Regions from separate parts of the Telluria sp. ZB4P36 genome, predicted to be linked through region 3. Evidence: predicted binding sites of a transcription regulator. Region 3 holds the regulator's gene; each other region holds the start of a gene.
The links. Region 3 encodes FNR, which switches genes on or off when oxygen is low (the NO sensors DNR and NnrR bind a similar motif). Its sites were predicted from a motif close to TTGATNNNNATCAA; they were not measured.
Positions count from the first base shown of each region.

Region 1: a site for FNR is predicted at 1,237-1,250, ahead of AC56LK_RS21570 (universal stress protein). Genes of this name have one in related genera too.
Region 2: a site for FNR is predicted at 1,202-1,215, ahead of AC56LK_RS01760 (universal stress protein). Genes of this name have one in related genera too.

Region 1 covers NZ_JCASIE010000022.1:245-2,506, forward strand. The annotation lists gene AC56LK_RS21565 (DUF6566 family protein) at 82-342, opposite strand; gene AC56LK_RS21570 (universal stress protein) at 544-1,140, opposite strand; gene AC56LK_RS21575 (bifunctional acetate--CoA ligase family protein/GNAT family N-acetyltransferase) at 1,311-2,262, shown strand, end outside.
Region 2 covers NZ_JCASIE010000001.1:365,592-367,853, forward strand. The annotation lists gene AC56LK_RS01750 (chemotaxis protein CheA) at 1-39, opposite strand, end outside; gene AC56LK_RS01755 (protein phosphatase CheZ) at 39-902, opposite strand; gene AC56LK_RS01760 (universal stress protein) at 1,288-1,755, shown strand; gene AC56LK_RS01765 (response regulator) at 1,853-2,262, shown strand, end outside.
Region 3 covers NZ_JCASIE010000030.1:23,977-26,238, forward strand. The annotation lists gene AC56LK_RS23945 (tetratricopeptide repeat protein) at 1-220, shown strand, start outside; gene AC56LK_RS23950 (AraC family transcriptional regulator) at 259-960, opposite strand; gene fnr (fumarate/nitrate reduction transcriptional regulator Fnr) at 998-1,750, opposite strand; gene AC56LK_RS23960 (hypothetical protein) at 1,846-2,262, opposite strand, start outside.

The DNA of each region.
Region 1 (2,262 bases), on a different contig from region 3:
CGCTTCGGGTGCGACAGCGCAGTAAATGGCCGGTTTCTATCCAGAATTGAGCCTGGTGTAACAGGCCGGGTTATTGCGTGATTATTCCTCCAACAAGTCATTGTCGCCAATCGGCGCGGCGTTTGAACGATCATCAATAACAAATCTGGCGATGCGAATCGCTCTGTCTCTTGCCTCACTGACCGTGCCGTGCGATGGCTCGGTGGTAAAGCATGGTTCTATTACCGACTTGCCGACACGACTTATTTGAATGGAGGCGTGCCATTTTGGGGTCTTCCGTTCGCCGTTCGAGTGCAGGGTGACTGCAATATCGTAACCTCGGTATGTGCCCAGTCGGTCCATCGCTCCTCTCCTTGTAGAATGAACATCGTACAGGATGCGCTACTTTGCACCGTCCATGCAGATACGTCACCGAAAAGAAGGTCCCGGTTCCATGCGTCGCAGCAGTTCGGGCAGCTTGATGCGAACCGGTGAAGGAGCACGGCTACTATAGGCCGGTGCGCGTTTCACTCGTGTTGGACGGGGCCGCCTGTACCGCTCCACTTAATGGGCCAACACGACCGGCAGTGTCATCGACCGGAGGACCGTAGCGGTAACCCCGCCAAGTAGGGACTCTCGCAATGGCGATCGGCCGTAGCCGCCCATGACCAGCAGGCCGGCATCCTCGTCGTCCGCAGCGGACAGCAGGGCCGTTCCGACAGCCACTTCGTCCGGGCGGTCGAGGGCTCGTGCGGAAATGCCGGTGCGGGTGGCAGAATGGGGAACGACGAGCAGCGGCCTTCCGGACTCCTGGCCCGGCTGGCTGATCACGACCAGATCCGCATAGCGCGCATGCAGTGCAATGCCGGAGGCGTCGTCGTCGATGACGCGTTCCTCTGCCGTTAGCATGCCCCGCTCGGACACGATCTGCGCGAAGTGCTGAAGGGAGTCCGCGGCATTGGCGCGCATCGCCGTACAGAAATCCGCCAGTGGCGTGCCTTCCCGCACGATGACGTCGGGCGGAATGAAGCGGGATATGCCGGTTGGCGCGCAGCCGGTCAGGTGAGCGTCGAAATTGAGCGCCAGGGCGGCGGCTACGTGGAAGCGCTGTTGCGCCCCCGGGCCGCCATCGACATGCGCGAGGATGGTTTTGTATGACATCGCTTGCCTCGGATTCAGTTCATACCATGAAGGTAGGCCAGCGGCTGTGGCCTGTCCACGGTGAATATGCCAATAGCAGCTCTGACTCAGGGCAATTTGATCTTGGTCAAATTTTTTGTTTCGTCTTTGGTTAGTCTTGGGCTTACATCAAGAATTTCAAAGGAAGCCCAATGAGTGTCCGTCATCTGGACCATTTTTTCACGGCAGGCTCTGTCGCCGTGGTCGGAGCATCCTCACGCCAGGGCAGCGTCGGGGCGACCGTCCTGGCGAACTTGCTGGCCGGAGGCTTCCAGGGGCCGCTCTGGCCGGTCAATCCGACATACCGGCAGCTGGAAGGCTTGGAGGTTTACCCGGACATTGATGCGTTGCCGGCTTGTCCGGGCCTGGCCGTGATCTGCACACCCGCTGCAACCCTGCCGGACATTATCGCCCGGCTCGGACGACTCGGCTGCAAGGCGGCGGTCGTGCTCAGCGCAGGACTTGACGCTCCCGGACCGGACGGGCGCAGCCTGCGCCTGGCCATGCTGGAGGCGGCAAAGCCCTTCCTGCTGCGTATCCTTGGTCCAAATTGTGTCGGGCTCCTGGTACCGGCGCTGGGACTGAACGCGAGCTTTGCGCCGGTGGCCGCGCTGCCCGGAAGGCTGGCTTTCGTCGCGCAGTCCGGTGCGCTGGTGACCACGGTGCTGGACTGGGCACGCACCCGGCGTATCGGTTTTTCCTGTTTCGTGTCGCTCGGGGACGGCAGCGACGTCGATTTCGGCGACTTGCTCGACTACCTTGCGGGCGACCCGGGCACCGATGCCATCCTGCTGTACGTGGAAAGCGTGCGCCAGGCACGCAAGTTCATGTCTGCCGCCCGTCGCGCCGCACGGGCCAAGCCGACCGTGGTCGTAAAGGCGGGCCGCGTGCGCGAGGCCGCGCATGCGGCCTTCAGCCATACCGGCGCGCTGGCCGGTTCCGACATCGTATACGACGCTGCACTGCGCCGCGCGGGCATGCTGCGGGTGTATACGACCGCTGAACTGTTCGATGCCGTGGCTATCCTGGCGCAAGCGCGCCGCCCGCCCGGGGATCGCCTGGCGATTCTGACCAATGGCGGCGGCCCCGGGGTGATGGCGACCG
Region 2 (2,262 bases), on a different contig from region 3:
CATCGCCTCGACGACGAAGTCCTTGAGCATATCGTCCATTAGAATCCCAGATCGGCCAGAAGATCGTCAACGTTGTCCTGGTTCAGCGCCGTATCCGGCACCGACGGGCCCTGCATCAGCGGTTCAGCGACCGGCGGGGTTTCCTTCTTCGCCAGCTTTTCCTTCAGGTCGGCCGGCGCGTGGTCGCGCAGCAGCTGCGCCAGTTCCTGCTCGACGGTCTGGGTGATCTTCACCACCTTCTTGATCAGCTGGCCGGTGATGTCCTGGAAGTCCTGGGCCATCATGATCTCGAGCAGGCGCGCCTTCTCGGCTTCGGTCGCTTCGTTCACGCTGGCCGCGAACTGGCGCGAGTCGCCGGCCAGGGCCTTGAACTCGTCCAGGCTCAGCTTGCCCGAGAACAGGTCGCCCCAGCGGTTTTCCATGTCCTTGGCCTGCTTCGACAGCAGGTCCTGGGCCGGCATGCCGTCGTCCAGGGTGTTCAGCACCTTGTTGGCGGCCTGTTCGGTCAGGCTGGCGACGTATTCCAGGCGGTCCTGGGCGTCGACGATGGCCGACGAGGCCTCGGTCAGCGCCTTGTCGTAGCCCAGTTCGCGCAGCGAATCGTGCAGCAGGCGCACGATGCCGCCGAGGCGTTCGAACATGGCGTGCTCGCCGTCACCCGCCACGGCGTTCGCGGCCGGCACGGCAGCGGCCGCAGCCACCGGTGCGGCGACGGCGGCGATGGCCGGGGCACTCGATGCGGCCACCTGGTCGAACAGGGACTCGAGGTCGTCTTCGTCGGCCGCGGCGGCGGCAGGCGCGGGCGCCGGCTCGGCCACCGGTGCCGGGGCAGCGGGAGCGCTGGCGCGCTGGGCCGCCACTTCCTCGAATAGTGCGTCGAAATCGTCAGCGGCGTCGGTCATAATCCCTGCTTCTCCATGGTGTCTGTAAGTGCGCAATGAGCGTTGCAATTCGGTGTTTGCTGCATCCATCCGGGCGCGCATGGGCGCCATGCGGGATGGTTCAAGTCTGCATGGGAGTGTAGCAGCGTGGTTGCCGTAGGTAAATCTCGGAGATGGAGACGCAACAAAATGGACAGCGAAACTTAATTCCGCGACAATTAAATGCAGCGGTTCCTGAATATTTACACAAGGGAGGTGTTGTTTTTCGTAAGCGCATGGCCCCATCGGTGTACTGTTGCACTGAATTAAGGGGTTGAAGTTTGATCGAGCTCAACAGTTTGCGTTCTTGCAATCGCCGCCACGTCCCTGACGCCCCAGAATGGCGTGGCCATTGAGGGAGTCAACCATGTACCGCAAAATCCTGATCACCACCGACGGCTCGGCCGTGTCGCAGCATACGGCCTGCGCCGGCGTCAAATTCGCGCAACAGATGGGCGCCGAAGTACTGGCCCTGTTCGTCGCTCCCGACTACCAGTATCCCGTGTACGTGGAGATCATCCCGCCCTCCTACCCGAGCGAAGAAGAATACATCGCGCAGATGCGCCGCATGGGCGAGGAGTACATGGGCAAGATCATGCGTTCCTGCGCCGGCGCGGGCCTGAAGCATGCCTGCATGACCGCGTTTTCCGACACCGCGGCCCTCAAGATCGTCGACGTCGCCGAGCAGGAAGGCTGCGACCTGATCTTCATGGGCTCGCATGGCCGCAGCGGCTGGGGCCAGCTGCTGCTGGGCAGCGTGACCAACAAGGTGCTGTCGCACACGACCAAGCCGGTCCTGGTGCACCGCCTGATCAGCGAGCCGGCGCCGGTGTGAAGCGCCGGGCGGCTGGTGAGAAAGCACGACAAATGCCCTTGGCGTCCTGTGTTAGCCTGAAGCGCACATTGTCGCTTTCACCCTGAAGGATGGTTTTATGATTCGCATCGTAATTGCTGACGACCACACCATCATGCGCGAAGGACTCAAGCGCATCCTCGACGGTGCCTCGGATATCGAGATCGCCGGCGAAGCGACCAACGGCTTCGAAGTCCTGGCCCAGGTCCGCCAGGGCGGCTTCGACCTGCTGCTGCTCGACCTGTCGATGCCGGGCCGCAGCGGCGTCGACCTGATCCGCCAGGTGCGCAGCGAAGCGCCCAAGCTGGCAATCCTGATCCTGACCATGCACGAGGAAGAGCAGTATGCGGTGCGGGCGATCCGCGCCGGCGCCCAGGGCTATCTCACCAAGGAGAGCGCCGGCACCCAGCTGGTCGGCGCCATCCGCAAGGTGGCCTCGGGCCGTCCGTACATCAGCACCGAAGTCGCCGAACAGCTGGCCCTGAACAT
Region 3 (2,262 bases):
AGGACTCGCTCTCATGCTCCTCCTTGGCGAACAGCTCCCCAACACTCCCAAGGAACTCGCGAACCGATTGGCGGCCGTACAGGCCGGGCTATCTGAGGACGAAAAACTGCAGGCCGAGCGCATTCGGGCTTCCTGGTTCACCGGACCAACACCACTGAGCACTGCCGCGCGTACCAGTGTCGCCGGGTTACCGGCATTGATCAGCTCCTTCAAGCACTAAGTCCCTCTATGTAACTCGCGTAACCGCGCGGACAATTGCTATCGCGTTTGCGCGCGCCGATAGGCGGCCGGCGTCGTATCCATGGCCCGGCGCATGGCCCGCGTCAGGGCGCTCTGCTCCGAGAACCCGGCGGCCAGCGCGATCTCGGCCACCGGCCGTTCGGTAGCGGCCAGCCACTCGCAGGCGCGCCGCAGCCGGCAGGCCAGCAGCCAGTCATGGGGCGTGCTGTCGTGTTCGAGGCGGAACAGGGCATGCAGGCGGCTGGTAGGCCCACCGTGCGCGCCATGCTGTCGGTGTTCCAGGGCAGGCCGGGTTCGACCTCGATGCGGGCGAGCAGGCCGGCTGCGCTGTTCCCAGCGTGAGGGTGTCGAGCAGCAGCGGCGTCCAGCCCTGCAGCACCGATGGGGCGGGCGGCTGGGTGGCGGCCAGGATGCCCATGAATTCGACCAGCTTGCGGGCGGGGGGCCGATGGCGGTGAAGGGGCGCTCCAGCAGCCGCTGCCACGGTCCCTGTTCGAAGCTGGCCGCGCCCACGTCGAGGATCAGGGACTGGTTGGCGACCGGGCTGCACTGCGAATGCCAGGAACCGGGCGCCACCAGCGCGGCGTGCAGCGGATCGAGCCGTCCCTGGCGTCCTTCGATCTCGAGCGCGACTTCGCCGCAGACGGGCAGTACCAGCTGGGCATAGGCATGGCGGTCCCGGAAGCGGGTCTCGCCATCGCTGCGCAAATGGAGGTCCACATGCGCATCGCGCAGGGGCGCGGCCATCGCGGCTGAACTAGCCCATCGGGCTGCAGACGTCGGTGCCGGCCGCCAGCGCCTTGAGCTTGACCGGGTCGAGCAGGGTAAGGTCGCGCTTGTCGACCTGCAGCCAGCCCTGCTTCTTGAAGCGCGACAGCAGGCGGCTGACGCTTTCGATGGTCAGGCCGAGGTAGTTGCCGATATCTTCGCGCGACATGCGCAGCTGAAAACCGTTCGGCGAATAGCCGCGTGCGGCATAGCGCGCCGACAGGTTGACCAGGAAGACCGCGAAGCGCTGCTCCGCCCGCATATTGCCGAGCAGCAGCATGACGTTCTGCTCGCGCGTGATTTCCTGGCTCATGATGCGGTGGAAGTGGCGCAGCAGGGCAGGCACCTGGCCGAACAGCTCTTCCAGCCGGGTGAAGGGGATCTCGCAGACCTCGCTGTCCTCGAGCGCCACGGCATCGCAGTGGTGGGTGCCGCTGATCGCGTCCATGCCCAGCAGTTCGCCGGCCATCTGGAAGCCGGTGATCTGGGTTTCGCCGGCCGCGTTCACCTGGTAGGTCTTGAAATGCCCGAAGCGCACCGCGTACAGGTTGCGGAAGGGCTCGCCCATGGCGTACAGGCGCTCGTCGCGCGCGAGGCGGCGGCGGCGGCCGATGATCTGGTCGAGGCGGTTGATGTCGGCATCCTCGAGCCCCATCGGCAGGCACAGCTGGTGCATGCTGCAGGCGCCGCAGCTGGTCTTGAGGGCCTGGATGCTGACCGGCGCTTCGCCCGGAAGCGACATGGGTTGGTTCATGGCGAAAAAAAACCGAAATGCTGACGCAGCCATTATAGACGGCCGGTCTGCATCCCGGTTTCATTTTCCCGAGGGCAGGTCGGTTACAGGTGATGCCGGTGTTCCGCCTTCATCCTGTAATACTCTTCCCGGCCCCTGGCGCGCACGGTCGCGGCGATCTCGGCCGCCTCCAGCGCCGCCTGGTTCACCGTCGCGAAGGCGTCGGCATCCCCCTTGAGCGCGTCGACGGTCTGCTGCGACTGCGCCGTCCCGGCCAGGGCCAGCCCGAAGGTCGCGGCCACGGCCAGCTCGGCCGCCAGGGTGTCGAGGGTCGGCGCCACCACGCCCCGAACCTTGGCCGCCTCGGCCGCTTCTTCGGATGCCTGGGACGCCGCCAGCGCGCGCGCCAGGCCCATGTCGCCTGCGACCCGCATCAGGAAGTCGAGCGCGGCCTGGCTGCCGCTGCGGTTGGCCAGGTCGCCCAGGCGGAGCAGGGCGGTATTCCGTGCATTGAACACCGC